DNA from 3 places in the Streptomyces monticola genome. Region 1 is predicted to be linked to each of the others. Evidence: riboswitches for the same ligand, from Rfam matches in the RefSeq annotation. Region 1 holds a riboswitch; each other region holds the start of a gene.
The links. A riboswitch is a leader RNA that binds a small molecule or an ion and turns the genes downstream of it on or off. The one in region 1 is predicted to bind cobalamin.

Region 1 (9,770 bases):
GTCGAGGCCCGGCGCGTCGAAGGGGTTACGGCGCCTGCGGTGCGGCAGGGCGAGCAGCGCGGCCTGCCGGACGTCCTCGGCGAGCACATCCTCGCGCCCCGCCCACGCGGCGAGCGCGGTGGCCGTCCTGGCCATCACGATGTCGGCGCGCATCCCGTCGACCTCGAACGCGGCACACGTCGCGGCGATCTGCCGCAGCGCCGCGTCCCCGAGCCGCACGGACGGCAGCAGCGCACGCGCCGCGACGATCCGCTGCCGTACCGCGCCCTCGTCCTCGGCCCAGCGCGCGGCGAAGGCCTCCGGCTGGTCGTCGTAGGCGAGCCGCCGCCGTACGACCTCGACTCGCTGGTCCGGCTCGCGGGAGGCGGCCACCTCGACGGTGAGCCCGAACCGGTCGAGCAACTGCGGCCGCAGCTCGCCCTCTTCGGGGTTCATGGTGCCCACGAGCAGGAACCGCGCGGCGTGCCGTACGGACACTCCCTCGCGTTCGACGTACGAGGCGCCCATGGCCGCGGCATCGAGCAACAGGTCGACCAGGTGGTCGTGGAGGAGATTGACCTCGTCGACGTAGAGGATCCCGCGGTGCGCGTCGGCGAGCAGTCCCGGCTCGAAGGCCTTCACGCCCTCGGAGAGCGCCCGCTCGATGTCGAGCGCGCCGACGAGCCGGTCCTCGGAGGCGCCGACGGGCAGTTCGACCATGCGCGCAGGACGCGGCGCACCGGGTGCGGCCTCGTGCGGCCCGTCGGGACAGGCCGGGTCGGGCGCGCCCGGATCGCACGAGAACCGGCACCCGGGGACGACGTCCACCGCCGGCAGCAACGCCGAAAGCGCCCGCACGGCGGTGGACTTGGCGGTGCCCTTCTCACCCCGCACGAGCACGCCGCCGACCGCGGGGGACACGGCGTTGAGCAACAGAGCGAGCCGCAGGTCGTCCTGTCCGACGAGGGCGGTGAAGGGATAGGGGGTGCTCACGGTGCGTAGACCTCCAGGTTCATCATGTTCAGCCCGTCTGGGGGCGCCTCCCGGCCGAAGGCCGGGGGAGTTCGAGGACCGGGGTGAGTCACTCGTCCCCCTCCAACTGACCCTCAAGCTCCAGATAAGTGGCCCGAAGCCGCTCCAGCGTCTCCTGGTCCGGCTCCGCCCACAGCCCCCGCTCGGCCGCCTCGAGCAGCCGCTCCGAAATCCCGCGCAGCGCCCAGGGGTTGGACTTCTGCATGAACTCCCGGTTCTCCGGGGCGAAGACATACTCAGCCGAAAGCCGCTCGTACATCCAGTCATCCACGACCCCAGCCGTGGCGTCATACCCGAAGAGATAGTCCACGGTGGCCGCCATCTCGAAGGCCCCCTTGTACCCGTGCCGCCGCATCGCCGCCATCCAGCGCGGATTGACGACCCGGGCCCGGAACACGCGGTGCGTCTCCTCGCCGAGGGTGCGGGTCTTGACCTGCTCGGGAGTGGCGGAGTCACCCACGTAGGCCTCGGGTGACGTGCCCGTCAGATGCCGCACCATGGCGACCATGCCGCCGTGGTACTGGAAGTAGTCGTCGGCGTCGACGAGATCGTGCTCGCGCGTGTCGACGTTCTTCGCCGCGACCGCGATCCGCCGGAACGCCGTCTCCATGTCGCCGCGCGCCGCGCGGCCGTCGAGCCCGCGCCCGTACGCGTAGCCGCCCCACACCGCGTACACCTCGGCGAGGTCGGCGTCGGAGCGCCAGTTGCGGGCGTCGATCAGCGGCAGCAGACCCGCCCCGTACGCCCCCGGCTTGGAGCCGAAGATACGGGCGGTGGCGCGGCGCCGGTCCCCGTGTTCGGCGGTGTCCTCGGCCACGTGCGCCCGTACGTAGTTGGACTCGTCCGGCTCGTCGAGCTCGGCCACCGCGCGTACCGCGTCGTCGATGAGCCCCACGACATGCGGGAAGGCGTCCCGGAAGAAGCCGGAGATACGCACCGTCACGTCGATACGCGGCCGCCCGAGCTCCTCCAGGGGCACGATCTCGAAGCCAGTGACGCGCCGCGAGGCGTCGTCCCACACGGGGCGGCAGCCGAGCAGAGCGAGGATCTCCGCGATGTCGTCACCCTGGGTGCGCATCGCGGAGGTGCCCCACACGGTCAGTCCCACGGACTTGGGGTACTCACCGGTGTCGGTCAGATAGCGGGCCACCAGGGAGTCGGCGAGCGCCTGCCCGACCTCCCAACTGAGCCTGGAGGGAATGGCCTTGGGGTCGACGGAGTAGAAGTTGCGGCCGGTCGGCAGGACGTTCACGAGTCCACGGGTCGGCGAACCGGAGGGCCCGGCGGGCACGTAGCCCCCGTCCAGGGCCCGCAGGATGTGCCCGATCTCGTCCGTGGTCCGGGCGAGCCGGGGCACGACCTCCTCGCAGGCGAAGCCCAGGACGGCGACCGCGGACGGCAGTTCGGTCCCGATCACCTCGTGTACGAGGGGACGTACCGCGGTCAGCTCCCAGCCCCGCTCCTCCATGCCCTCCGCGAGCCGCCGGCACAGCTGTTCCAGGAGATCGACGGCGTCGGACGCGCTCCGCGCCGGCCCGTCGACCAGCTCGGTCAGTTCCACGGGCACCTTCACCGCCGCGCCCGGCTCGGACAGCAGGGCCTTCTCGTCGAGCCCGAAGTGCTCGGCGAGCGCGGCCCGCAGGCCCGGCAGCGCGTTCGCGGTGCCGCCCCACACCTGTGAGGCGCGCAGGACGGCGAGGACGAGGTTGACGCGCGGTTCGCCGACGGGGCCGCCACCGAGGATGTGCAGGCCGTCCCTGATCTGGACGTCCTTGATCTCGCACAGATAGCCGTCGATGTGCATCACGAACTCGTCGAACGCCTCGTCGTCGGGCTGCTCGTCGACATGCAGGTCGTGGTGGAGTTCGGCGGCCTTGACGAGGGTCCAGATCTGGGCGCGTACGGCCGGTGCCTTGACCGGGTCGAGATCGCTCACCAGGGCGTACTCGTCGAGGAGTTGCTCCAGCTTGGCGAGGTCGCCGTAGGTGTCGGCGCGGGCCATCGGCGGCACCAGATGGTCGACGACGGTGGCGTGGCCGCGGCGCTTGGCCTGGGTGCCCTCGCCGGGGTCGTTGACGATGAACGGGTAGATGAGCGGCAGGTCGCCGAGGACGGCGTCGGGGGCGCACGAACCGCTGAGGCCGAGGCCCTTGCCGGGCAGCCACTCCATCGTGCCGTGCTTGCCCATGTGCACGATCGCGTCCGCGCCGAAGGAGTTCTCGAGCCACCTGTAGGCCGCCATGTAGTGGTGCGAGGGCGGCATGTCGGGGTCGTGGTAGATGGCGATGGGGTTCTCGCCGAAGCCGCGCGGCGGCTGGATCATCACGACGACATTTCCGAACTGCAGCGACGCGAGCACGATGTCGTCGCCGTCGACGTAGAGGGAGCCGGGCGGCTCGCCCCACGCCTCGGTCATGGCGTCCCGCAGCTCGGGGTCGAGCTTGTCGAACCACGCCTGGTAGTCGGCGAGCGGTACGCGCGCGGGCGCGGCCGCGAGCTGCTCCTCGGTGAGCCACTCCACGTCGTGGCCACCGGCGTTGATGAGCCGGTGGATCAGCTCGTCGCCGTTGTCGGGGTGCCCTTCGACGACGTATCCGGCGTCCTTGAGCGCGTCGAGGACGCCCACCGCCGACGCGGGGGTGTCGAGTCCGACGGCGTTGCCGACGCGCGAGTGCTTCGTCGGGTACGCGGTGAAGACGAGCGCGAGCCGCTTGTCGGCGTTGGGTTTGTGCCTCAACCGGGCGTGCCGCACGGCGATTCCGGCGACGCGCGCGGCCCGCTCCGGGTCGGCCTTGTAGACGGGTACGTCGTCGGGGCCCTGCTCCTTGAACGAGAACGGCACCGTGATCAGGCGGCCGTCGAATTCGGGGATCGCCACCTGCATCGCGGCGTCCATGGGGGAGAGTGCGGCGTCGGAGTCGTCCCAGGCGGCGCGCGAGGAGGTCAGGCAAAGGCCTTGCAGGACCGGGATGTTCAGCTCGGCGAGCGCGCCGATGTCCCAGGCCTCCTCGTCACCGCCGGCCGAGGCCTCCGACGCGTGGGCGCCGCCCGCCGCGAGGACGGTGGCGACCAGGGCGTCGGCCTGCCCGATCAGTTCGTACAGGGCGGGGTCGGCGCCGCGCAGCGAACCGCAGTACACGGGAAGGGCGTTGGCGCCGCGCGCCTCGATGGCGTCGCAGAGGGTGTCGACGAAGGCGGTGTTCCCGGACAGCTCGTGCGCCCGGTAGAAGAGCACGCCGACGGTGGGCCGCCCGGCGACCGGGGTGTGGCCGCCGTGCAGCCCGAACTCCGGCATCTTCTGCGGCTCGGCGAAGCCATGGCCGGTCAGGAGGACGGTGTCGGACAGGAACCTCGCCAGCTCGACGAGGTTCCCGGGCCCGCCCTCGACGAGATAGCGCAGGGCCTCGGCCACGACACCCGCGGGCACGGACGACTCGGCCATCAACTCGGCGTCGGGCACGCTCTCCCCGCCGAGCAGCACGGTCGGGATGCCGGACGCCTTGAGCGCGGCGAGCCCGTCCTCCCAGGCGCGCTTGCCGCCGAGGAGACGTACGACGGCGATGTCGGCGCCCTCGATGAGCCCGGGCAGCTCCTCGGTGACATGGACCCGGGTCGGGTTGCCGATCCGGTACGGAGCACCGGAGGCCCGCGCGGCGAGCAGATCGGTGTCGGCGGTGGACAGAAGGAGAACGGTCATGAGGGTGCCCCCGGAGCAATGAACGGGAGACCGGACGGCGCGCCGGTCTCGATGAGGCGCAGCAGCGCATCCGTGTCCGCGTGTTCTTCGATCAGATCGCCGAGCCGGTCGAGCTGCTCTTCGCGCAGCGCGCCGAACGACGTGTCGGGGGCGGGCACGAACCGCCGTCCCGCGGCCCGCGCCACCTCCCGCAGAAACGCCCGCCGGAAGCCGTCGGACTCCAGCGAGCCATGCCAGTGGGTGCCCCACACGGCGCCGACGCGACAGCCGTCGAGGAAGGCCTCGCCGCCGGTCACCCGGGCCACTCCGTGGTGGATCTCGTAGCCCTCGACGGGCTCGCCGAGTGCCTCGCCCACCGGCCGGGCGAGGGTCTTCTCGCTCTCGAACCGGACCCGCACGGGCAGCAGGCCGAGCCCGTCGACGGCCCCGGCGCGCGACTCGACATCGTCCTCGATGTGTTCGCCGAGCACCTGGAAGCCGCCGCAGATCCCCAGCACCGGCCGCCCTTCGGCGGCCCGGCGTGCCAGGGCGTCCGCGAGGCCGCGCTCGCGCAGCCACTCAAGTGCCTTGACGGTGCCGCGTGTTCCGGGCACCACGACCAGGTCGGCGTCGACGATTTCCTCGGCCCGGTCCACGAACCGCACGACGACACCCGGCTCGGCGGCCAGGGCGTCGACATCGGTGAAGTTGGACATCAGCGGTACGGCGCACACGGCGACGCGCAGCACGTCGTCCCCGACGGGCGGTGCGACGACGGACTCGCGTACGGCCCCGCGCAAGGACACCCGGAGCCCGTCCTCCTCGTCGATGCCGAGCCCGTGCGCGAACGGCAGGACGCCGTACGTACGCCGCCCGGTGAGCCGCTCCAGCATGTCGAGCCCGGGTTCGAGCAGCGACACGTCGCCGCGGAACTTGTTCACCAAGTACCCGGCGACCAGGGCCTGGTCGTCCGCGCTCAGCAGTGCCGTCGTACCGAAGAACGAGGCGAAGACCCCGCCCCGGTCGATGTCCCCGACGACCACGACGGGGAAGCGGGCGGCGCGGGCGACGCCCATGTTCACGATGTCGGTACGCCGCAGATTGATCTCGGCGGGACTGCCCGCTCCCTCACAGATCACCGCGTCATACGTGCCCCGAAGCTGCTCCAGACAGTCCACGACGGTGCCGAGGAGCGATTCCTGGCGCCCTCCGTGGTAGCCGCGTGCGCTCATCTCGCCCACCGGTCTGCCCATCAGGACGACCTGGCTGCTGCGGTCGCTGCCGGGCTTGAGCAGCACCGGGTTCATCAGCGCGGTCGGCTCGATCTGTGCGGCCTGCGCCTGCATGGCCTGCGCACGGCCGATCTCGGCGCCTTCGCGTGTCACGAAGGAGTTCAGCGACATGTTCTGCGCCTTGAAGGGCGCGACGGCGACGCCCTTGCGGGCCAGCCACCGGCAGATCCCGGCGGTGACGACGCTCTTCCCGGCGTCGGATGTGGTCCCGGCGACCAGTAGTCCACCGCTCATGAGGTACGCCTCTTCTTCTGTACGAGGATGCGCGCGGCCGCACACACGGTGAGCGCCGCCCAACTCACGCGCCGTGAAAGCCGCACGGCCCGCTCGATGTCACGGACTTCGGCCCGGCGCCCCGCGGAGTTGAGCACCGGCCGGTGCTCGACGCGCCCGCCGTACGACAGGGTCCCGCCGAGCCGTACCCCGAGCGCGCCCGCGAAGGACGCCTCCACCGGGCCCGCGTTGGGGCTCGGATGCCGCTCAGCGTCCGCGCGCCAGGCCCGCACGGCCCCGCGCCGGTCCCGGCCCGCCGCCACCGCGAGCGCCGCCGTCAGACGTGCCCCCGGCCATCCGGCCACGTCGTCGAGCCGCGCCGAAGCCCAGCCGTAGCGGCGGTACTTGGCCGACTTGTGACCGACCATCGCGTCGAGCGTGTTCACGGCCCGGAACCCGACGAGCCCCGGCACTCCGCCCACCGCGCCCCACACCAGGGCGCCGACCACGGCGTCGGAGGTGTTCTCGGCGACGGATTCGACGACGGCGCGCGCGATGCCGTCCGCGTCGAGGGCGGCGGGGTCGCGTCCGCACAGATGCGGCAGCCGCTCACGCGCCACGTCGATGTCCCCGGCGGCGAGCGCACCGCCGATGGCGCGCGCCTCACGGCCGAGCGAAGTACCGCCCACCACGGCCCAGGTGGCGGCGGCGGTCAGCGCGAGTGAGGCGGCGGGGGAGCGGCGTACGGCGGCGCCGGCGAGCGCGGCGGCGCCCACGGCGGAGCCCACGCACACGGTGGTGTGCAGCGCGCCCCACCCGCGGTGGTCGCGCCAGAGGACTCGCTCAACGGCACCCGCGGCCCGGCCGAACGCGGCGACCGGGTGCCCGCGACGGGGGTCGCCGAGCAGGAGGTCGCCGAGGAGCCCGGCGGCGGCGCCGTACGTGAAGACACGGTCGGCACGCACGGGTTCAGCCGGCCGTCACGCCTCGAAGGGGCGGGGCACAGCAGGTACTGCACGTACGGGCAGCACTGGGCGTACTGGATGTTCTGGACGTACGGGACGACGTACTGGAGACAGCCGAACGGCAGCCGTGCATGGCGATGTTGTCCTCACTCAGGGTCCGCGCCCTGGTTCGACGGATACGGCGGCGAGAGTTCCTGGCTCACGGGGTTCGGGTGAACCCCGGTGACAGTGGCGGGACCGCGCCGGATTCGCACCGGCTTCCTCTCCATGTCGCCGTATGGGCTCCGGAAGTCCACCACGCCCGCGAACGCCCGTCAACTCAGGTTTGACCTGCGGCGGAAGAGTGTGCGGAGCCCCACAGCGAACCGGTCCGCGGCGCACGGAAAACCGCCCCGCGGCGACCTCGGGTGGAGGCCGCCGCGGGGCGGTTCGCGGATCCGACCGGTACGGGTACCGGCGATGGTGCCGTCAGGCGACGATCAGGAAGATCCCGTACGCCACGGCCGCCGCGCACAGCGCGAAGCAGGCGTAGGCGCCGGTGCGGGCGAGCGGCGCGGAGCCGCCCTGCGCCGTGGCCGCCTCCTGCTTGGAGAGGCCGGCGATGCCGAGGGTGAACAGTCCCACCAGGGCGACCGTCGCCACGAGGCTGACGCCGAAGACGGAGCCGAGCGCCGCCCAGTCGATGTCGATCATGCGTGTTCCTTAACTCGGACCGTGAGCCGGGCTCAGACGGTCGCACCGGCGGGCCGCGCGGGGTCCGCGACGGCGCCCGACGAGGCGTGGACGGTGGTCTTGCGGACGTCGTCCGCCTCTTCGGCCACGGCGGTCGTGGCGGCCGGCGGCGGTGTGACCGCGGCGATGGCGGTGGTGACGACGCCCGCGGGCTCGGCCGGCACGCCGGCGCTGTCCGTGTCGTCGGCGACCACATTGGTGTGGTCGACCACCTGGCGGCGGGAGATGAACCAGATCGCGGCGCAGGAGGCGACGAGGAAGACGGCGACGGCCGCGATGCCCCAGTCGCCCTGGCGGGCCACGAACTCGGCGCCCGCGGCGACCAGTCCGGCGGCCGGCAGGGTCAGGCCCCAGGCGATGAACATCCGGGTCGCGGTCGACCAGCGCACCACACCGCCCTTGCGGCCGAGGCCCGCGCCCATGACGGCGCCGGAGCAGGAGTGCGTGGTGGAGAGCGAGAAGCCCAGGTTGGAGGAGGCCAGGATGACCGCGGCGGCCGAGGTCTGGGCGGCGAAGCCCTGCTGCGGCTGCAGGTCGGTGAGGCCCTTGCCCATGGTGCGGATGATGCGCCAGCCGCCGAGGTAGGTACCGAGGGCGATGGCGAGTCCGGCGGAGACGATGACCCAGACCGGCGGGTTGGAGCCGGGCGCGAGCGCGCCACCGGCGACCAGGGCCAGGGTGATGATGCCCATCGTCTTCTGCGCGTCATTGGTGCCGTGCGCGAGGGACACGAGACCGGCGGAGGCGATCTGCCCGGAGCGGTAGCCCTTGGCGCTGGACTTCTCACCGGCGTTCTTGCCGAGCTTGTACGCCAGCTTCGCGGCCAGGAGCGCGGCGATACCGGCGACGAGCGGGGCGGCTATCGCGGGGATCAGGACCTTGGTCACGACGACACCGCCGTTGACCCCGCTGATCCCGATGGAGGCGATGGTGGCGCCGATCAGACCGCCCATGAGGGCGTGCGACGAGCTGGAGGGCAGTCCCACCAGCCAGGTGAGGAGGTTCCAGAGAATGGCACCCACCAGGGCCGCGAAGATCACTTCGGGCTGGATGCCGTCTTCTCTGACCAGCCCGCTGGAGATCGTCTTGGCGACTTCCACGGAGAGGAACGCGCCGACGAGGTTGAGCACGGCGGACATGGCCACCGCCGTCTTGGGCTTGAGAGCGCCGGTCGAGATGGTCGTCGCCATCGCGTTGGCGGTGTCGTGGAAACCGTTCGTAAAGTCGAACACGAGAGCTGTCACGATCACGATCGCGAGCAGCAGCGTGATGTGTTCCATTTACCCAGGCAATCGTTCGACGTCAGTGGCACGTGGAACGTAGGCAACCTGGGTGAACGGAAAGTGAACTGAGGCAGGCGGTGGGGTGTCCCGCGGCGGGGGTCCTTGCGCCGATCCCTCTATGGAGCGCTTCAGCCGTCCCGCCGGCCCTCGGAAGAGACCCTCATCACTCTGCCCGCGGGCGGCGGCACCCTGGCAGGATCGCCGCATGGCAGAAGCAGAAGAGGCCTGGGCCGACCTCGTCGCGACGGCCCGCAGAACCGCCGCCGCAGGACTGGTCGTCGGCACCTCGGGCAATGTCTCGGTACGCGTGGGAGACCGGATCCTCATCACCCCGAGCGGCGTCCCGTACGACCGCCTCACCCCCGCCGACACCGTCGCGGTCGACCTGGACGGCCGGCAGGTCGCCGGGACCCTGAAACCCACCAGCGAACTGCCCCTGCACCTGGCGGTCTACCGCACGACCGGCGCGGCGGCCGTGGTCCACACCCACGCGCTGCACGCCACCGCCGTCTCCACCCTGGTCGAGGAACTGCCGCCGGTCCACTACATGACCGCGATCCTGGGCGGCCCCGTCCGCGTCGCCCCCTATGCCCTCTAC
Region 2 (9,770 bases), on a different contig from region 1:
GACCTCGCCGCGTACCGCGCCTCTTACGAGGCCCCGGCGACGTACGACTGGAACGGCTGGACGCTGTGCAAGGCCGGCGCCTGGAGCCAGGGCCCCGCCTTCCTGCAGCAACTGGCCCTGCTGCCGGACGAGTTGCCCGCCTACGGTTCCGCCGACTACGTCCATCTGCTGATCGAGGGCTGCAAACTGGCCATGGCCGACCGCGAGGCCTGGTACGGCGACACCGCCGACGTGCCGCTCACGGAGCTGCTCTCGGCCCCCTACAACGCCGAACGGCGGGCCCTCGTCGGCGCACATGCCTCGCACGAGCTGCGGCCCGGCAGCCCCGACGGGCGCACCCCGCTCCTCGCCTCCGCCGCGACGACCGTGGTCGACGGGGTGTACGCCATGGGCACCCCCGTCGCGGGCGCGGGCGAGCCGACCGTCGCCAAGAGCGGGGCCACCCGGGGCGACACCTGCCATCTCGACGTCGTCGACCGCTGGGGCAACATGGTCGCCGCCACGCCCAGCGGCGGCTGGCTGCAGTCCAACCCGGTCGTGCCCGAACTCGGCTTCCCGCTCGGCACCCGGCTGCAGATGGCCTGGCTGGAGCCCGGCCTCCCGGCCTCCCTGGCCCCCGGGCGGCGCCCCCGCACCACACTCACCCCGTCGCTCGCGCTGCGTGACGGCGTACCGGTGCTCGCTTTCGGGACCCCGGGCGGCGATCAGCAGGACCAGTGGCAGCTGCACTTCTTCCTCGCCGTCGCCCTGCGCGAGCGGGTCCGCGGCGGGCTCGACCTGCAGGGCGCCGTCGACGCCCCCAACTGGCACAACGACTCCTTCCCCAGCTCCTTCTTCCCGCGCGGCATACGGCCCGGCAGCGTCACCGTGGAGTCCCGCATCGGGGACGAGGTGATCGAGGCCCTGCGCGAGCGCGGACACGACGTCACGGTGGGTGAGCCCTGGTCGGAGGGGCGGCTGTGCGCGGTCGCCCGCGACCCCCGGACCGGAATCCTCTCGGCCGCGGCGAATCCCCGTGGGATGCAGGGGTACGCGGTGGGGCGTTGAGCCCGCCGGGACCGCCGCGTACCCAGCGTTCACGGGGGCTCTACCCGGCGGCCACCGCCCGGGTAGGGAATGTCAGAGCCGCGTGGTGTGATGGGACGCATGATCGAAGATCTCGAAGGTTTTCTCGAACACGGCCTCGGTGATGTGGAGGAAGCGGTCCGCAAGGCGGCCGCGGCCGAGGTCATGCCCCGTTTCCGGCAGCTCGCGGCCCACGAGATCGTCGAGAAGAACGGCCCGCACGACCTGGTGACCGTCGCCGACCGCCGCGCCGAGGAGCACCTCACGGCCGCGCTCACCGGGCTCCTGCCCGGCTCCGTCGTGGTGGGCGAGGAAGCGGTGCACGCCGATCCGGCGAGCTATGCCGCCCTGCGCGGCGACGCCCCGGTGTGGATCGTCGACCCGGTCGACGGCACCCGCCAGTTCGTCCACGGCGACCCCGGCTTCTGCACCCTCGTGGCGCTCGCCCGCGGCGGCGAGCTGCTCGCCTCGTGGACCTATGCCCCGGCGCTCGACGAGATGGCCGTGGCCGTGCGCGGCCGCGGTGCGCGCCTGGGCGGCAAGGAGCTGCGCTGCGGCGCACCCGAGCCAGGCCGGCCCATCGAAGTGGCCACGTCCCACCCGGACTTCACCACCCCCGACCAGAAGCGGGCCCTGCTCGGACTGCGCACGGACGGCGTGCACACGCGTCCCTGCGGCTCCGCAGGCCTGGAGTATCTGGCCATCGCCAAGGGCGAGCTGGATGCGATCGCCTTCTCCTGGGAGAACGCCTGGGATCATGCGGCCGGTCTGCTCCTCGTCGCCGAGGCCGGCGGCGACCACCGCACCGTCGCGGGCGAGCACTTCCGCATCGCGGGTGACAACGCACTGCCCTTCACCGCGGCCCGGGACACGGCCACGGTCGACCGGCTGGTGGCGCTCCTGTCGGGCGGAGCCTGATCCAGGGCGGCGCGCGTCGGTGCGTCGGGCGCCCCGCTCGTGGGGTGCTCCATCGAAGTCCCCGTCGGGTGCTCCATCGAAGTCCCCTCACCCGGGGCCGGGCTGTCAGTGGGCCCGCCTATCCTCTAGGTCAGTGGCCACCGACTGACAAAGGAGTCCGAAGGTGCCGTCGATGCTCGATGCCGTCGTCGTGGGAGCGGGACCCAATGGACTGACCGCTGCCGTGGAGCTCGCACGGCGCGGCTTCTCGGTGGCCGTCTTCGAGGCCAAGAGCACCGTGGGCGGGGGAGCGCGCACCGAAGAGCTGACCCTGCCCGGTTTCCGGCACGACCCGTGCTCCGCCGCGCACCCCCTGGGCATCGGCTCCCCGGCCTTCAAGGACCTGCCCCTCGGGCGGTACGGCCTGGAGTGGCTGCACGCCCCGCTCCCGATGGCGCACCCGTTCCCCGACGGCACCGCCGCGGTCCTGTCCCGGTCGGTCGCCGAGACGGCGCTGTCGTTCGGACCGCGAGACGCGGGCGCGTACCGCCGCCTGGTGGACCCCTTCATCGGCAAGTGGGACACCCTGGTCAGGGACTTCATGTCGCTGCCGTCGACCGCGCTGCCCCGCGACCCCGTCACCCTCGCCCGCTTCGGCCTCGCCGGGCTGCCCCCGTCGTCCTGGCTGATGGCCCAGCGGTTCCGGGACGAGCGGGCCAAGACCCTGTTCGCCGGGCTCGTCGCGCATGTCATGGCCCCGCTCGGCGGGCTCGCCACCGGTGCCGTCGGCATGGTCTTCGCGCTCGCCGCCCACGAGCACGGCTGGCCGGTGGCGCGCGGCGGCTCGCAGTCGATCTCCGACGCCCTGGCCGGGTATCTCAAGGACCTCGGCGGCGCCGTCCACACGGACTATGAGGTGAAGCGCCTCGACGACCTGCCGCCCGCCCGCGCCTATGTCTTCGACACCTCGCCCACGGCCCTGGCCAGAATCGCCGGCCTCGGCCGGGTCTACGACGGATATCGCTACGGCGCCGCGGCCTTCAAGGTCGACTACGCCCTGGACGGCCCCGTGCCCTGGACCGCGGAGGAGCCGCGGAGCGCGGGCACCGTCCAGGTCGGCGCCGACCGGCACGAGATCGGCGCGGCCCTGCACGCCGCGTCCCGCACCCGGCAGGCCCCGGACAGACCGTTCCTGATCACCACACAGCCCAGCGTCGCCGACCCGTCCCGCGCCCCCGAGGGCAAGCAGGTGTTCTGGGCGTACGGCCATGTGCCGAACGGCTGGGACGGCGACCTGACCGACGCCATCGAGCGCCAACTGGAGCGGTTCGCCCCCGGGTTCCGTGACCGTGTGCTCGCCCGCGCCGTCGCGGGCCCGCCCGAACTCGCCGCGCGCAACGCCAACTTCGTCGGCGGGGACATCGCCTGCGGCGCCGCTTCCGGACTGCAGCTCCTGCTGCGCCCGAAGCTCAGCCTGTTCCCGTACCGGACCCCGCACCCCGCGATCTTCCTCTGCTCACAGGCCACCCCGCCGGGCCCGGGCGTCCACGGAATGCCGGGTCACAACGCCGCGAAGGCGGTGTGGCGACGCCTGCGCACGATGGGCTGACGCTGCGGGCCGGTACGTCCTGCTCGGGGTGGCGCGACCGGGCTGAGCGTTCCGCGGGAAGTCGGGTATGGCATCTGCGGGTGCGTCGTGGCTTGTCGCTCCCCCAGCTACCGCTGGGGGTACCCCCAGCGCGGCGGAGCCGCATATCGACACCAGCCCCGCGCCCCTTCGGGGCACGGCAGCGCCACGCTTCCTTCCAGCGCGACTGCGCGACTGCGCGACAACGTGACCGCGCGAAGCCGCTGACGGCGGTCTGTCGCCCCGTCTCGGTGGGGCCGGCGGCCATGATGGGCGTATGAGTCCCACTCTCACCCTGGTCCAGGGCGACATCACGCAGGAGTCCGTCGACGCGATCGTCAACGCGGCCAACTCCTCGCTGCTCGGCGGCGGCGGGGTCGACGGGGCCATTCACCGGCGCGGCGGTCCCGAGATCCTCGCCGACTGCCGCAGGCTGCGCGCCGGGCACTACGGCAAGGGCCTGGCGACCGGACAGGCCGTGGCCACCACCGCGGGGCGGCTCGACGCACGGTGGGTGATCCACACCGTAGGGCCCAGGTACGCGCGCGACGAGGACCGTGCCGAGCTCCTCGCCTCCTGCTACCGCCAATCGCTGCGTGTCGCCGACGAGTTGGGCGCACGCACGGTCGCCTTCCCCGCCGTCTCCGCGGGGATCTACGGCTGGCCGATGGAGGACGCCGCCCGGATCGCCGTGGAGACGGTACGGAACACGGAGACGGCCGTCGAAGAGGTCAGGTTCGTGCTCTTCGACGACCGGGCCTACGCCGCGTTCGCCGCGCGCATCGCCTGACCTCCTCGGCTCAGCCGGTGCCGCCCGGGGCGCCGGGGCTCGTCGACGCCCCGGCCCCGGCCCCCGCCAGAGCAGCCAACTCATCGGGTGTGCGTGGGCCGTTGTCCGTGTCCGTGAGGAGGCCGTGGGTGCGCAGGAGGGTTGTGACGGCGATGCCCCACGGGAGGCGCAGGCCGGCCTGGGCCAGGAGGTCCGGGCGGGCCAGCATCGTGCTCACCGGCCCGGTGCGCACCCCGGCGGGGGTGAGCAGCGCCGCGTCGTCGGCCCAGCGCAGGGCGAGGTCCACGTCATGGGTGGCCATGACGACCGTGGTGCCGGACTCTCGGAGCCGCCCCAGGGTGTCGAGCAGACGTTCCTGGCCGTCGGGGTCGAGGCCCGCGGTCGGTTCGTCGAGGATCAGCACGCGCGGACGCATCGCGACGGCACCGGCGATCGCGGTCCGCTTGCGCTGGCCGTACGAGAGCAGATGGGTGGGCCGGTCGGCCAGGGCGCCGATGTCGAGCGCCGCGAGCGCCTCGTCGACCCGGGCGCGCACCTCCGGGACGGGCAGGCCCAGGTTCATCGGCCCGAACGACACGTCCTGCCCCACCGACGCGGCGAACAGCTGGTCGTCCGGGTCCTGCACGACGAGCTGGACGGTGGTGCGAAGCCGGGTCAGGCCCGCGCGGTCGTAGGACACCGGCCGTCCCGCGAGGGCAAGGCGGCCCGTGTCCGGGCGCAGTCCGCCGCTGAGCAGCCGCATGAGGGTGGTCTTGCCGCTGCCGTTGCGCCCGAGCAGCGCGAGCGCACGGCCCTCGGACACGGCGAAGTCCAGTCCGCTGAGGACGGTCGGCCCGTCCTCGTACGCGTAGGAGGCACCGCTCAGCGAGACCAGCGGATCACGTGGATCCCCGGGCCCCGGCCCCTGCGGTCCGGCAGGGCCGCCGGGTTCACTCCGCTCGCTCATGACAGTGGGAACCTTTCCAGTACGAGGGTGAGGGCCGTCAGCGCCACCAGGAGCCCCGCGCTCCCGGCCACGAAGCGCCGCGATATCCGGGCCTCGGGCACGAGCACGCGCAGGGTGCCGTCGTAGCCGCGTCCGGCGAGCCCCGACTGCAGGCGGCCGGCCCGGTCGAAGGCGCGCACGAACGCGGTGGCGCCGAGCCCGGCGAGTGAACGCCAGGCGGCGCCGCGGGAGGTGTGGCCGAGGCGCGCGGCCTGGGCCTGCCGGATCCGGCTCATGGAGTCCAGCAGCAGAAAGCTCATCCGGTACGTCACGAGCGCGACGTCCACGACCGCCGCCGGTACCCCCGCCTTCACCAGGCGTGGCAGCAGATCCGACATCGGTGTGGTGAAGGCGAACAGGAGGACCCCGAGTGAGGCGGCCGAGGTGCGCAGGAGCAGGCCCCCGGCGCGCGCGGGGCCGCCGTCGGCGAGCGTCACGAAGCCGTCGGGGCCGCCGAGTTGGACCAGCAGGGTCAGGGCCCCCGTGACGCAGAAGCCGAGCGGGACGCGGTAGGCGCGCCACAGTTTGCGCGCCGGCACCCCGGCCGGGCCGAGCAGCGCCGTGGCCGCGGCGACGAGCACCAGGGCCGCGCCCGGCCACGGCGGCAGGGAGATCGCGAGCACGGTGAGGCCGAGGCCGAGCACGGCCTTGTCCACGGGGTGGCGGCGGCGCCAGCGACTGCTGTGCGCCGCCGCGTCGATGGGCAGCACGCGGGCTCAGTCCCGACCGGGTCCGGCGGTGGAGCCCTCCGGTGTCGATGACCGCTGCGACTGCTCCGACCGCTCTGACTGCTCTGACTGTTGCGACAGCTCCGATTGCTGCGACCGCTCCGACTGCGCCGCGGCCGCCCGCTGTTCGCCCTGCCGGCGCCCCCTGCGCAGCCCGAAGTAGTACGCGAGCACACCCGCGCCGATCGCCGCCTGCAGGGCGAACAGCGCCGACTCGATCTCGCCGGACGGTGGTTCGTACAGGGGCGAGAACCAGGGCTTGTAGTCCGGCTCGATCTCGGTGATCGCCGCCTCGGCCTCACCGTCGGAGCCCGCGAACGGCTCCTTCTTGTGGTCGCCGAGCCCGAGCGCCAGCGGCAGCACGGCGAGGGCCGCGACGGCGAGGAGGAGCAGGGCGTTGATCTTGGCGTTGCGGCTCATCGGGTACCGACCTCCGGCTCCGTGTCCTGCGGCGCCCCCTGCTCGGCGGGACGCCCGTTCTGCTGCCCGTTCTGCTGCCCGGTCTGGTGCTCGCTCTGCTGTCCGGTCTGCTGCACGGTCCGCTGCCCGCTCTGCTGTCCGTTCTGCTTGCGCTGCAGCAGCACTCCGAGCCGGGTGAGTTCGCCCTTGCTCGACTGCACGAGCAGCCGCATCACCAGGACGGTGAGCAGCCCTTCGCTGATCGCGAGGGGGATCTGCGTGACGGCGAAGATGCCCCCGAACTTGCCCAGGGCGCCCAGGAATCCGCTGGCCGGATCCGGGAAGGCCAGGGCCAGCTGGACGCTGGTGACGCAGTACGTCGACAGGTCGGCGACGAACGCGCCGAAGAACACGGCGACCATCAGTGGTGCGCCGTACCGCTTCAGGAGCCGGTAGGCGCCGTATCCCGCCCAGGGCCCGACGATCGCCATGGAGAAGGCATTGGCGCCCAGGGTGGTGAGCCCGCCGTGGGCGAGCAGCAGCGCCTGGAAGAGCAGGGTGATGGTGCCGAGCACCGCCATGATCGGCGGCCGGAACAGGATGGCGCCGAGCCCCGTACCCGTCGGGTGCGAGCAACTGCCCGTCACCGAGGGCAGTTTCAGGGCCGACAGGACGAAAGTGAAGGCACCGGAGGCGCCGAGGAGCAGGGTGCTCTCCGGGTGCTCCCTGACCTCACGGGTGAGGGAGCGGACTCCGTGGACGACGAAAGGCGCGGACGCGACGCTCCAGGCGACGGCGTGCGCCGGCGGGAGGAAACCCTCGGCTATGTGCATGGTTCAGCGGACCCTCTCCAGCACCTCGTGGATGGACAACGCACCTTGGCCGGTCTCCTGGCTGACGGGTCGTACCGCCCGTACTCCGCCTTCCCGGATGCGTATGCACCCAGTGGCTGCCCGCAGAGGGCTGGAGCCGGACTTCCCGATTCACAGTGGCGAGGGCCGCACCGGCATCACACCGGTTTCCCGTACACCAAGGCGTGGCGACCTTATTGCGCGAGCGCGGCGCTGACAACTGCGGCCGCCCGGCCGTGGTGGTGCACACGTACCTGCACCACCACGGCGTACGCCCTGCTGAGAGGGGGCGGCGCCCGTTCCGGGACGCGTCCGGGGAACGGTCAGCGCCCGCCGGCGGGCAGCGTCAGCGCCCCGTGGCGGGCAGGGTGGAGCGGACCTCGTGGGCGGCGGCGACGAGGTTCTCCAGGGCGGCGCGCACCTCCGGCCAGCCGCGGGTCTTCAGGCCGCAGTCCGGGTTCACCCAGAGCCGCTCGGCCGGGATCGCCCCAAGGCCCTTGCGCAGCAGGGCGATCGCTTCCTGTGTGCCCGGCACGCGCGGCGAGTGGATGTCGTAGACGCCTGGCCCGACCTCGCGCGGGTAGCCGGCGCCGGCGAGTTCATCGGCGACCTGCATATGGGAGCGGGCGGCCTCCAGGCTGATGACATCGGCGTCGAGGTCGTCGATGGCCCGCAGGATGTCGCCGAACTCGGCGTAGCACATGTGGGTGTGGATCTGGGTGCCGGGGCTCGCGCCGCCGGTGGCGATGCGGAAGGCTTCCGTCGCCCAGGCGAGGTAGGCGGGGTGTCCCGCGGAGCGCAGCGGCAGCGTCTCGCGCAGCGCGGGCTCGTCCACCTGGATCACCGAACTCCCGGACACCTCAAGGTCGTTCACCTCGTCGCGGAGGGCGAGGGCGACCTGCCGCGCGGTGTCGGCGAGCGGCTGGTCGTCACGGACGAAGGACCAGGCGAGCATCGTGACCGGGCCGGTGAGCATGCCCTTGACCGGCCGTTCGGTGAGGGACTGGGCGTACGTGGTCCAGCGCACCGTCATCGGCTGCGGCCGTGCGATGTCGCCGGCCAGGATCGGCGGGCGGACATAGCGGGTGCCGTAGGACTGCACCCAGCCGTGCTGCGTCGCGAGATAGCCGGTGAGCTGCTCGGCGAAGTACTGCACCATGTCGTTGCGTTCGGGCTCGCCGTGCACGAGGACGTCGATGCCGGTCTTCTCCTGGAAGGCCACGACCTCGCGGATCTCGGCCTCGATGCGCTGTTCGTACGCGTCCGGGCCGAGGCGTCCCGCGCGCAGATCGGCGCGGGCGGTGCGCAGTTCGCCGGTCTGCGGGAAGGAGCCGATGGAGGTGGTCGGAAGCAGCGGCAGCCGCAGCCGCTCGCGCTGGGCGGCGGCCCGCTCGGGATAGGCCTGGGAGCGGCGCGTGTCGGCGTCGGTGACGGCCGCGGCGCGGGAGCGTACCGCCGGGTCATGGGTGAGGGGCGATCCGCTCCTCGATGCCAAGTCGGCGCGGTTGGCGGCGAGTTGGGCGGTGATGGTGTCGGTGCCCCGGGTCAGGCCACGGGCGAGTGTGGCGATCTCGGCGGTCTTCTGCCGGGCGAAGGCCAGCCAGCGGGCGATCTGCGGGTCGAGGCCCCTTTCGGCGGTGGCGTCCAGGGGGACGTGCAGGAGCGAGCACGAGGCGGCCACATCGACGCGGTCGGCCAGGCCGAGCAGGGTGCCGAGGGTGGCCAGGGACTTCTCCAGGTCGTTGATCCACACATTGCGGCCGTCGACGACCCCCGCGACCAGGCGCTTGCCCGGCAGCCCGCCGACGGCGGCCAGGTCGTCGACCTGAGCGGCGGCGGGCCCGGTGAAGTCGAGGGCGAGTCCCTCGACGGGCGCCTTGGCCAGGACCGGCAGGGCCTCGCCGAGCCGGTCGAAGTAGGAGGCGACCAGGAGCTTCGGCCGGTCGGTGAGGGCGCCGAGATCGCGGTAGGCGCGGGCGGCGGCGTTGAGTTCGGCGGGGGAGCGGTCCTGGACCAGGGCGGGCTCGTCGAGCTGCACCCAGTCGGCGCCGCACGCCCGCAGATCGGCGAGGACCTCGGCGTACACCGGGAGCAGCCGGTCGAGCAGGGTCAGCGGCTCGAAGTCCGGCGCCGCGGCGGGGGCCGGCTTGGCGAGCAGCAGATAGGTGACCGGGCCGAGCAGGACCGGGCGCGGGGTGTGCCCGAGCGCCAGGGCCTGGGTGAGCTCGGCGGCCTGCTTGCCCGGGTCGGCGGTGAAGACGGTGTCGGGGCCCAACTCCGGGACGAGATAGTGGTAGTTGGTGTCAAACCACTTGGTCATCTCAAGGGGCGCCACGTCCTGGGTGCCGCGGGCCATCGCGAAGTACCCGTCGAGCGGGTCCGCGTCGACGGCGGCGCGGTGGCGGTCGGGGATCGCGCCGACCATGAC
Region 3 (9,770 bases), on a different contig from region 1:
CGCCCTTCAGCCGGGAGCGCACCGACGCGATCACTCTGCACAAGGACGGGGTCGCGAAGAAGATCCCGGCGCGGGCCGGAGTGCCGGTCTTCGACGACGGTCACTGGGTGTCGTACTACGACCCGTCGAACCCCACGGCGGGCGTGAAGGTAACTGACACCAACACCCGGATCTCGATCTTGAAGCAGCCGGCCAACGGCGAAACGATCACGGTCCAGGTGGGCCCCCAGCAGGACTGATCGGCGTTATTGCAGGTCAGGGACGTATCGGCCGCGACCCTCTAGCGGGTCGCGGCCGATCGTGTTTAGGTGCGTCCTGTGGGTTTCTTATTGACGCAACGTCTCACGGGGGTGTGATGCCGGATGGCTGGAGGAGGCTTCAGCAAGCTGCCGAACGGCAGTGTGGTGGTGGCCCTGACCCTGCCGAGCCCTGACCGGGCCGGGGGCAAGGTGCGGGTCCTGGTGCATGCCGCGAACCGGGCGCGGGCGCTGACGCGGCTGCGGAACCTGGGGCTGCGGGCGGTGTACCTGCGGGGCAATTCCGCCCCGCCGACCCCCGACGAGATCACGGCGGTCCTGCACCATCCGGACGGCCTGATATGGCGCACGGCACCGGACGAGGCGGATGAACTCTGGCATCCGATCAGGGCCCTGTTGCGCCCGGCCAGGCCCGCCTGATTTCTCCCCTCCCGGCCCCGGCCCCGCTAAACCACCGGCTTGCCGGTCAGCTCCACGCCGGCCTCGCGCAGCTCCTCCAGGGCCCGCTGAGTCGTCTCCTCCGCCACCCCGGCCGTGAGGTCGAGGAGCACCTGCGTACGAAAACCCTCGCGGGCCGCGTCGAGAGCCGTGGCCCGCACGCAGTGGTCCGTGGCGATCCCCACGACATCCACCTCGGAGACCTCCCGCGCCCGCAGCCACCGCGCCAGCGGCATGCCGTTCTCGTCGACGCCCTCGAATCCGCTGTACGCCGCCGCGTACGCGCCCTTGTCGAAGACCGCGTCGATCGCGCCCGAGGCGACCGTGGGGGCGAAGTTCGGGTGGAAGCCGACGCCCTCCGTGCCGGCCACGCAGTGCGCGGGCCAGTGGTCGACATAGTCGGGGTGGTCGGCGAAGTGGTCGCCGGGGGCGATGTGATGGTCACGGGTGGCGACCACATGCTGGTAGCACGCCCCGGCGGTCTGGCCCACCAGATCCGTGATCGCCGCGGCGACATCGGCGCCGCCGGCCACGGCGAGGCTGCCGCCCTCACAGAAATCGTTCTGCACATCCACGACAATCAGGGCGCGGCGCATGGTGGTTGTCCTTCGGCTGGAGGCGTCGGCTGAGGATCCGGGTGGAAGGTGCGGCTCGGCCGATACCGACTGAGCCTAGAGACTCCAAGTGCATTGCGGGAGAGGGCGTTTGGCTGCTCACGCCGCCGGTGGGTGACTGCCGTTGCCTTCCCGCTCGCCGTGCGTTCATGCGCGCTCGACCGTCTGTGCGCGGCCACCGCGAGCGCGCCTTCACGCCGTCATACATACTCCGTGGGGATGACCACGTCCCCGCGTGACAACTGCGTCGCCGAGAGCGGCAGCAGATCACGGGCCGCCTTGTGCCGCTCGCGCACGGTGTCGAGCGGCTCGCGGGCCACCACGTCACCGCCCTTGACCAGCTGCACCAGGAGCTGCCGGTCGGCGAGCTCGGCGGGCACGGGCCCGGTGCCGATCACCTCGGCCTCGGCGACGCCGTACTCGTCCAGGCGCCGCGCGGCCCACTTGCGGCCGCCGCGCGAGGACTTGGCGCCCAGGGACTTCTTCGCCACCGGTTCGAGTGTGGCCTTGGGGTCGGCCGACTTCGCCCGCGCGACCAGCTTGTAGACCATCGAGCAGGTGGGGTGGCCCGAACCGGTGACCAGCTGGGTGCCGACGCCGTACGCGTCCACGGGGGCCGCGGCGAGCGAGGCGATGGCGTACTCGTCCAGGTCCGAGGTGACCACGATCTTCGTCCGGGTCGCGCCGAGCTCGTCCAGCTGCTGCCGCACGCGGTGCGCGACCAGGAGCAGGTCACCGGAGTCGATGCGCACGGCGCCGAGCTCGGGTCCCGCGACGTCCACGGCCATCCGTACCGCCTCGGCGACGTCATAGGTGTCGACGAGCAGCGTCGTGCCCCGGCCGAGCGAGTCCACCTGGGCGGTGAAGGCATCCCGCTCGCTGTCGTGCAGCAGAGTGAAGGCGTGCGCGGAGGTGCCGACCGTGGGGATGTCGTAGCGGAAGCCCGCGGCCAGGTCGGACGTGGTGTCGAAGCCGCCGACGTACGCCGCGCGCGAGGCGGCCACCGCGGCCAGCTCGTGGGTGCGCCGGGCGCCCATCTCGATCAGGGCGCGCCCGCCCGCGGCGGCCGACATCCGGGACGCGGCCGCGGCGATCGCCGAGTCGTGGTTGAGGATGGACAGGATCACGGTCTCCAGGAGCACACACTCCGCGAAGGAGCCCTCCACCCGCAGGACCGGCGAGCCGGGGAAGTAGACCTCGCCCTCCGGGTAGCCCCAGATGTCGCCGCTGAAGCGGTATCCGGCGAGCCACTTCAGGGTCGGCTCGTCCACGACGCGGCGCTCGCGCAGAAAGCCGAGGACGGCGTCGTCGAAGCGGAAGTTCTCGACGGCGTCAAGGACGCGCCCCGTACCTGCCACGACGCCGTAGCGGCGCCCTTCGGGCAGTCTGCGGGTGAAGACCTCGAAGACCGAGCGGCGCTCGGCGGTGCCGGCCTTCAGGGCGGCCTGCAGCATCGTCAGCTCGTAGTGGTCGGTGAAGAGCGCCGTCGACGGCACATCCACGGGCAGACCGAGGCCGGGGTCTGCAGCGTTCAAAGGCCCACTGTTCATGCTTCCGGATGCTACCCCTATCTCGTCACTCTGACGATTTCCGGGGGTCATTTGTGCGGGAGCCGGGCGCAAGTGGCAGCATGGGGCAAGTGAGTGTGGCTCCCGATGTGTCCCCCGTAGAGGTCCAGCGCCCCGAGTCGGCGGAGGAGGTCTCCGCCGTCGTGGAGCCCGATGTCCCCTGGGTCACGATCGTGCACAACGACCCGGTGAATCTCATGAGTTATGTGACGTATGTCTTCCAGACGTACTTCGGCTACTCGAAGGACAAGGCGCACAAACTGATGCTCGACGTCCATCACAAGGGGCGCGCGATCGTCTCCAGCGGTACCCGCGAGGAGATGGAGCGCGATGTGCAGGCCATGCACGGCTACGGCCTGTGGGCGACCCTGAGCCAGGACCGCACCTGATGGCCGGGCACTTCGAGCCGATCCCCGGCGGCGGCGCGGCCGTGGCGCTCGACGAGGTCGAGATCTCCATCCTGCGCTCGCTCGCGGTCCAGCTCCTCGAACTGATCGGGCCGGGACCCGGCGGCGCGGAAGCGGACCCCGACCCGCTCGCGGAGCTGTTCGCCGAGGGCCCGAGCGAGCCGCCGTCCGACCCGGTCCTGCAGCGCCTTTTCCCGGACGCGTACGGCGACCCCGAGGCGGTCCCGGACGACCAACTCAAGGAGTACTCGGCCGAGTTCAGGCGCTTCACGGAGAACGACCTGCGGGCCGGCAAGCGGGAGAGCGCCCTCGTGGTGGTGCACTCCCTGGACGCGCTCAGCTCCGGCGGCGACGGCGGCGCGGTGCTCAAGCTCTCGGTGGACGAGTCGAAGCAGTGGCTCGGCTCCCTCAACGACCTGCGGCTCGCGATCGCCGCCCGCCTCGACGTCATCGACGAGGAGGACACGGACCTCCTTTATCAGCTGCCGGACAGCGATCCGCGCAAGCCGATGGTGATGGCGTATCTGTGGCTGGGCGGGCTGCAGGAGACGCTCGTCGAGACGCTGATGGCCTGAGCGCAGCGCGCTCACGCGGTCACGCGGTGGATGTGACGGCATATACCCCGGTTCGCCGAGGCTGAGAGCCCGATTACCGGACGCAATCTCGGCCGTCTGCCCGAATGCGATCCCGTCACAGCGGGGCCCCTTCCTGACAGGTGGGGGCCTTTTTGCTGTTTTGCGGGTGACCTGCGTCACGTAAAGCAGCGTTAAAGACATGGCGAGAATCGTCAACTCCATTTCCGGCGCCACCCCTCGCCGCAGTGGAGACCTGGCGCATCGCCAGCAACGCACGACGCAACGACACGCGTCCAGCGCATGCCCGAGGCATGCCCGGCGCGCGCACGACCGAGGCACCACCTTGTCCGGGTCCGCGGACAAGGAACGCCCCAAGTCGCCGATCGGACAACGGCGTTCGCTCCAGCCCGCACTTCTGCCCTGCTGCCGCTCCAGCCGTGCAGCAGCACTGCGCCATCGAGGCAGTCACATGTCACTCGATTCCATCACCACCTCCATCGACGACGCGATCAGTGAGCTGAGCACGTCGAGCCCGTAGCCACCTGGCCCGGCGAGGTCGTCTTCCATTCGGTGCCCGTCGCAGGCACCGAACTGCCCCTGACCGTCGCCTGGTTGGTGGTCGCCGGCCTGGTCTTCACGGCCTGGTTCGGAGCCATCCAGCTGCGTAAGTTCAAGCTCGCCGTGGACGTGGTGAGAGGGAAGTGCGACGAGAAGGGGTCGGCCGGCGAGGTCAACCACTTCCAGGCGCTGACCGCCGCGGTCTCCGGCACCGTGGGCCTCGGCAATATCGCCGGTGTCGCCGTCGCCGTCTCCATCGGTGGTGCGGGCGCCACGTTCTGGATGACCCTGTGCGGCCTGCTCGGTATGGCCACCAAGTTCGTCGAGGTCACCCTCGGTGTGAAGTACCGCCAGGTGCACGAGGACGGCTGTGTCTCCGACGGCCCGATGCACTATCTGCCCAAGGGCCTCGCCGAGCGCTTCGGCTCCGGCGGCAAGGCGCTCGGCAAGGTGCTCGCCGTGCTCGCCTCCGTGATGATCCTGTTCTTCGGCCTCTTCGGCGGCAACCTGTTCCAGGTCAACCAGGGCTACGCGCAGCTGGTCTCCGTCACCGGCGGCGAGGGCGGCGCCATGGGCTCGTCCGCGGGCGCGCTCTTCTTCGGCCTGATCATCGCGGCCCTGGTCGGCATCGTGCTGCTCGGCGGCATCCGCTCCATCGCCTCGGTCACCAGCCGTCTGGTCCCGGCCATGGCCGGCCTCTACATCGTGGCCTGCCTGGTCGTCATCCTCGTCAACGTCACCGCCGTCCCGTCCGCGATCGCCACGATCGTCGAGGGTGCCTTCAACCCCGAGGGTGTCGCGGGCGGTGTCCTCGGTGCCCTGATCATCGGCTTCAAGCGGGCCGCGTTCTCCAACGAGGCCGGTCTCGGTTCCTCTCCGATCGCGCACTCCGCGGTCAAGGCCAAGCACCCCGCGAGCGAGGGTCTGGTGGCGCTCCTCGAGCCGTTCATCGACACCGTCGTCGTCTGCACCATGACCACGCTGACCGTCGTCATCGCCAGCCCCGACAGCTGGGAGGCCGGAAGCGGCCAGGTCGAGGGCGTCACCGTCACCTCGGACGCCTTCGGGACCGTGCTGCCCTGGTTCTCGTACGTCCTGACCGTCGCGGTGCTGCTCTTCGCCATCTCGACCGTGCTGACCTGGGGTTACTACGGCCTCAAGGCCTGGACGTACCTCTTCGGCCGCAGCCGCGCCAGCGAGGTCACGTACAAGGCGATCTACACCGTCTTCTCGGTCGCCGGTGCGCTCCTGACCCTGCAGACGCTGATCGACATGGCCGACGCGGTGCTCTTCCTCCTCGCCGTCTTCAACATCATCGGCCTCTACCTCCTCGCCCCGATCGCCAAGCGGGAGCTGAACTCGTTCCTCGCGTACGTCCAGCGCCGCAAGAACGGCGAGCAGGAGCCGGAGTCGGAGGACGCCGCGCTGGAGAAGGCGAAGGTCTGACAGCCCGACCGCCCCGCCCTGCGCAGGGCGGGGCGACCGAGGGCCCGCGCCCACCCGTTCCGGTGGGCGCGGGCCCTCGCGCGTTCGCTCAACGGACTCTCAAATCCGGATAACGATCCCGTCACCCATCCGGCCGTTATTGCCGTCGCAAGGGGCCTTTGTCCGGTTCTTCCTGTGGTCCGTGCCACATTTTTTCCCGAGGGGCGTTCGCCGCGCCGTGGTAAATCTTCACGACCACTCGCGTGACGCCACCCATGTACCGCGAGGGCGCCCCGTCGGCCGAACGTCGATAGGCAAAAGCTCCATCCACATCCGGGGGGTCGGGACCCGATCCGGGCCACAGTGGCACGGGTCGGCATGGAGAAAGGCGCACATCATGACCTCAGCGCAGGTCGACAAGCAGTACGACGGCAATGAGGCCGTGGCCGGCGGCACGTCCGGCGAGGGGTACCAGCGCGGCCTCGGCGCCCGGCAGATCCAGATGATCGCGATCGGCGGTGCCATCGGCACCGGCCTGTTCCTCGGCGCCGGCAAGGGCATTTCCAAGGCGGGCCCGAGCCTCATCCTCGTGTACGCCCTCGCGGGTCTGGTCATCTTCTTCATCATGCGGGCGCTCGGCGAGCTCCTGATGTACCGCCCGGTGTCGGGCTCCTTCTCGGAGTACGCCCGTGAGTTCATCGGCCCGTTCGCGGGCTTCGTGACCGGCTGGACGTACTGGCTCTTCTGGGTCGTCACCGGAATCACCGAGGTCACCGCGGCCTCCGAGTACATGCAGTTCTGGACCAAGAACGCCGACGGCTGGCTCAATCAGCCGCAGTGGGTGTTCGCGCTGATCTTCACCGTGGTCCTCTTCGGCGCCAACCTGATCTCCGTGAAGCTCTTCGGCGAGCTGGAGTTCTGGTTCTCGATGATCAAGGTCACCGCGATCATCGGCATGATCCTCATCTGTGCCGGCATCCTCACCATCGGCTTCTCCGACGCCGCCGACAGCGCCTCCATGTCGCTCCTGTGGAGCGAGGGCGGCTTCTTCCCGCACGGCGTCGGCAACTCCCTGATGACCCTGCACCTGGTGATGTTCGCCTTCATGGCCGTCGAGCTCGTCGGCGTCACCGCGGGTGAGTCCAAGGACCCGAAGACCGTGCTGCCCAAGGCCATCAACACCGTGCCGTGGCGGATCGCCGTCTTCTACGTCGGTGCGCTGATCATGATTCTGTCGGTCGTGCCGTGGACCCACTTCCAGCCCGGTGTCAGCCCGTTCGTCGCCGCCTTCGAGAAGATGGGCCTCGGTATCGGTGCCGCGATCGTGAACTTCGTGGTCCTCACCGCCGCCCTGTCCTCCTGCAACTCGGGTATGTACTCCACCGGCCGGATGCTGCGCGACCTCGCGCTGAGCGGCCAGGGCCCGAAGTTCTTCACCAAGCTGACCAAGAACGGCCTGCCGCTCGTCGGCACGAGCTTCTCGGCCTCGCTGATGCTGTTCGGCGTCTGGATCAACTACGAGTTCCCGGGTGAGGCGTTCGACTACGTCGTCTCCTTCGCCACCATCTCCGGTATGTGGGCCTGGATCATGATCCTGATCAGCCAGCTCAAGTACCGCCGCAAGGCCGACCGCGGTGAGCTGCCGCAGTCCAGCTTCAAGGCCCCCGGCGCCCCCTACACCAGCATGTTCGCCCTCGCCTTCATCGCCGCGGCCATCGTGCTCATGGGCGTCGACGAGGAAGCGCGGATCTCGCTGTACTTCGCCCCCCTCTGGGCTCTGATCCTGACCGTCGGCTATCTGGCCGTGCAGCGTCGCAAGCAGGCCGCGGCGCCGGCCCTGGAGGACACCAAGAGCTGAGGCAGGAGGCGGCACCGAAGCGTCCGGAGCACCCGGCGTCTCAGCTGCTGTCTCAATAGATGGGCCGCGGATCTCAGATCCGCGGCCCATCTGCTTATTCTCATCAGATGCTGACCATTACCCAGGCCCTGCACGACCAGATCGTCGCCCACGCGCGCGAGGACCACCCCGACGAGGCGTGCGGCGTGGTCGCGGGCCCGGTCGGCACCGGCCGTCCCGAGCGCTTCATCCCGATGCTGAACGCCGCGCGCTCGCCCACGTTCTACGAGTTCGACTCGGGCGACCTGCTCAAGCTGTACCGCGAGATGGACGACCGGGACGAGGAGCCCGTGGTCATCTATCACTCGCACACCGCGACCGAGGCCTACCCGTCGCGCACGGACATCTCGTACGCGAACGAGCCGGGCGCCCACTACGTCCTGGTGTCGACGGCGGACGCGGACGACGCCGGACCGTTCCAGTTCCGCTCCTTCCGGATCGTCGAGGGGGAGGTCACCGAGGAAGAGGTCGAGGTCGTGCAGGCATACTGAGCGCTGACCTTTGAGGCGGCAGGAGCCAGGAACCCGGTGCGAACCCGGGACGGTCCCGCCACTGTGACCAGGCACGGCCTGGAAGTCAGGAACTGACCTGCCGCCCTCTCCCACCGACCAGGGGACGCGGAAATCCCCCGGAGAGGCCCCAGTTGTGTCCTCAGTGACCTGGCCCGCGCGCACCCGTGCCCTCATAGCCACGGCCGCCCTGCTCGCCCCGCTCGCCGCCTGCTCGTCCGGCGCCGCGAACACCGCGCAATCCGGGGGCGAGCCCGCCGCGGGCTTTCCGTACACGGTGACCAACTGCGGCGTGAAGACCACCTTCAAGGCGCCCCCGAAACGCGCGGTCACCCTCAACCAGCACGCCACCGAGGTCATGCTCGAACTCGGCCTGCGCGACCGGATGGCGGGCACCGCCTACCTCGACGACCGGGTACTCCCCGAGTACGCGGCGGACTACAAGTCCCTGCCGGTGCTCGCCGACGAGTACCCCTCGTACGAGAAGCTCCTGGCCGCGAACCCCGACTTCGTCTACGGCGGATACGCCAGCGCCTTCGCCGCGACGGACGGCCGCGCCCGCGCGTCCCTGCAGAAGTCCGGCATCGAGACCCGCCTCAACATCGAGAGCTGCACCTCGGGACCCTCCACGATGAAGGACGTCCACCGGGAGGTCCGCGAGGTCGGCGCCACCTTCGGCGTACGCGGGCGCGCGCAGAAGTGGGTCGAGGGCGCCGAGCGCGAAGTCGCGGACACCACGGCCCGGTTGAAGGGCGCGAAGCCGCTCTCGGTCTTCGTCTACGACAGCGGCGACAAGACCGCCTTCACCGCCGGCGGCAAGGGCATCGGCAACGAGATCATCGAGCGCGCCGGCGGCCGCAATGTCTTCGCCGACCTGAACAAGCCCTTCGCCGACGCCTCTTGGGAGAAGGTCGTCGAGCGGGCCCCGGATGTCGTCGTGATCTACGACTACGGCGGTACCTCGGTCGCCCAGAAGAAGAAGCGCCTCCTGGACGACCCGGCCCTCGCCGACGTCCCGGCCATCAAGCACCGGCGCTTCGCCGTGCTGCCGCTGTCGGACGCGGTCCTCGGCGTACGGGCACCGGCGGCGGTGGAGAAGCTGGCCAAGCAGCTGCACCCGGACTCCTTCCGGTGACCCGCACCCGCCCGGCCCCGGTGCCCCGCACCCGCCGACCGGCAGTGACCCGCACCCCCGTGACCCTCGTCGTGCTGGGCGCCGCCCTCGCGGTGGCGGCGCTCGCGGGGCTCGCCCTCGGCTCCGTACGTATCCCGGCCGCCGATGTCATGGCCGCGCTCACCGGGAACGCGGAGCCGTCGCCGTACCGCACGATCGTCCTCGACGTCCGGCTGCCCAGGGTCCTGCTCGGCGCCTGCGTGGGTGCCGGGCTCGCCGTCATCGGGGCCGTGCTGCAGGCGCTGGTGCGCAATCCGCTCGCCGATCCGTTCCTGCTCGGTGTCTCCTCCGGTGCCTCCGCCGGCGCGGTCGCCGTGATCGTGCTCGGCGGGAGCCTGGGCCTGGCCG

Region 2: another riboswitch for cobalamin. It lies ahead of ACFQVC_RS03345 (energy-coupling factor ABC transporter permease); the one in region 1 lies ahead of ACFQVC_RS20920 (cobalamin biosynthesis protein).
Region 3: another riboswitch for cobalamin. It lies ahead of ACFQVC_RS37445 (ABC transporter substrate-binding protein); the one in region 1 lies ahead of ACFQVC_RS20920 (cobalamin biosynthesis protein).

The regions. Positions count from the first base shown of each region.
Region 1 is NZ_JBHTCF010000008.1:282,844-292,613, forward strand. It holds gene ACFQVC_RS20905 (putative cobaltochelatase) at 1-972, opposite strand, end outside; gene cobN (cobaltochelatase subunit CobN) at 1,061-4,708, opposite strand; gene ACFQVC_RS20915 (cobyric acid synthase) at 4,705-6,213, opposite strand; gene ACFQVC_RS20920 (cobalamin biosynthesis protein) at 6,210-7,157, opposite strand; cobalamin riboswitch at 7,324-7,469, opposite strand; gene ACFQVC_RS20925 (hypothetical protein) at 7,626-7,847, opposite strand; gene ACFQVC_RS20930 (inorganic phosphate transporter) at 7,883-9,169, opposite strand; gene ACFQVC_RS20935 (class II aldolase/adducin family protein) at 9,378-9,770, shown strand, end outside.
Region 2 is NZ_JBHTCF010000001.1:815,435-825,204, forward strand. It holds gene ACFQVC_RS03310 (gamma-glutamyltransferase family protein) at 1-1,047, shown strand, start outside; gene ACFQVC_RS03315 (inositol monophosphatase family protein) at 1,147-1,983, shown strand; gene ACFQVC_RS03320 (phytoene desaturase family protein) at 2,156-3,571, shown strand; gene ACFQVC_RS03325 (O-acetyl-ADP-ribose deacetylase) at 3,867-4,379, shown strand; gene ACFQVC_RS03330 (energy-coupling factor ABC transporter ATP-binding protein) at 4,390-5,325, opposite strand; gene cbiQ (cobalt ECF transporter T component CbiQ) at 5,322-6,074, opposite strand; gene ACFQVC_RS03340 (energy-coupling factor ABC transporter substrate-binding protein) at 6,081-6,512, opposite strand; gene ACFQVC_RS03345 (energy-coupling factor ABC transporter permease) at 6,509-7,324, opposite strand; cobalamin riboswitch at 7,355-7,540, opposite strand; gene metE (5-methyltetrahydropteroyltriglutamate--homocysteine S-methyltransferase) at 7,689-9,770, opposite strand, start outside.
Region 3 is NZ_JBHTCF010000025.1:100,088-109,857, forward strand. It holds gene ACFQVC_RS37400 (immune inhibitor A domain-containing protein) at 1-239, shown strand, start outside; gene ACFQVC_RS37405 (hypothetical protein) at 363-677, shown strand; gene ACFQVC_RS37410 (isochorismatase family protein) at 704-1,291, opposite strand; gene ACFQVC_RS37415 (nicotinate phosphoribosyltransferase) at 1,510-2,844, opposite strand; gene clpS (ATP-dependent Clp protease adapter ClpS) at 2,940-3,266, shown strand; gene ACFQVC_RS37425 (DUF2017 domain-containing protein) at 3,266-3,859, shown strand; partial or broken gene ACFQVC_RS37430 (alanine/glycine:cation symporter family protein) at 4,329-5,863, shown strand; gene ACFQVC_RS37435 (amino acid permease) at 6,240-7,700, shown strand; gene ACFQVC_RS37440 (M67 family metallopeptidase) at 7,808-8,230, shown strand; cobalamin riboswitch at 8,202-8,345, shown strand; gene ACFQVC_RS37445 (ABC transporter substrate-binding protein) at 8,394-9,383, shown strand; gene ACFQVC_RS37450 (FecCD family ABC transporter permease) at 9,443-9,770, shown strand, end outside.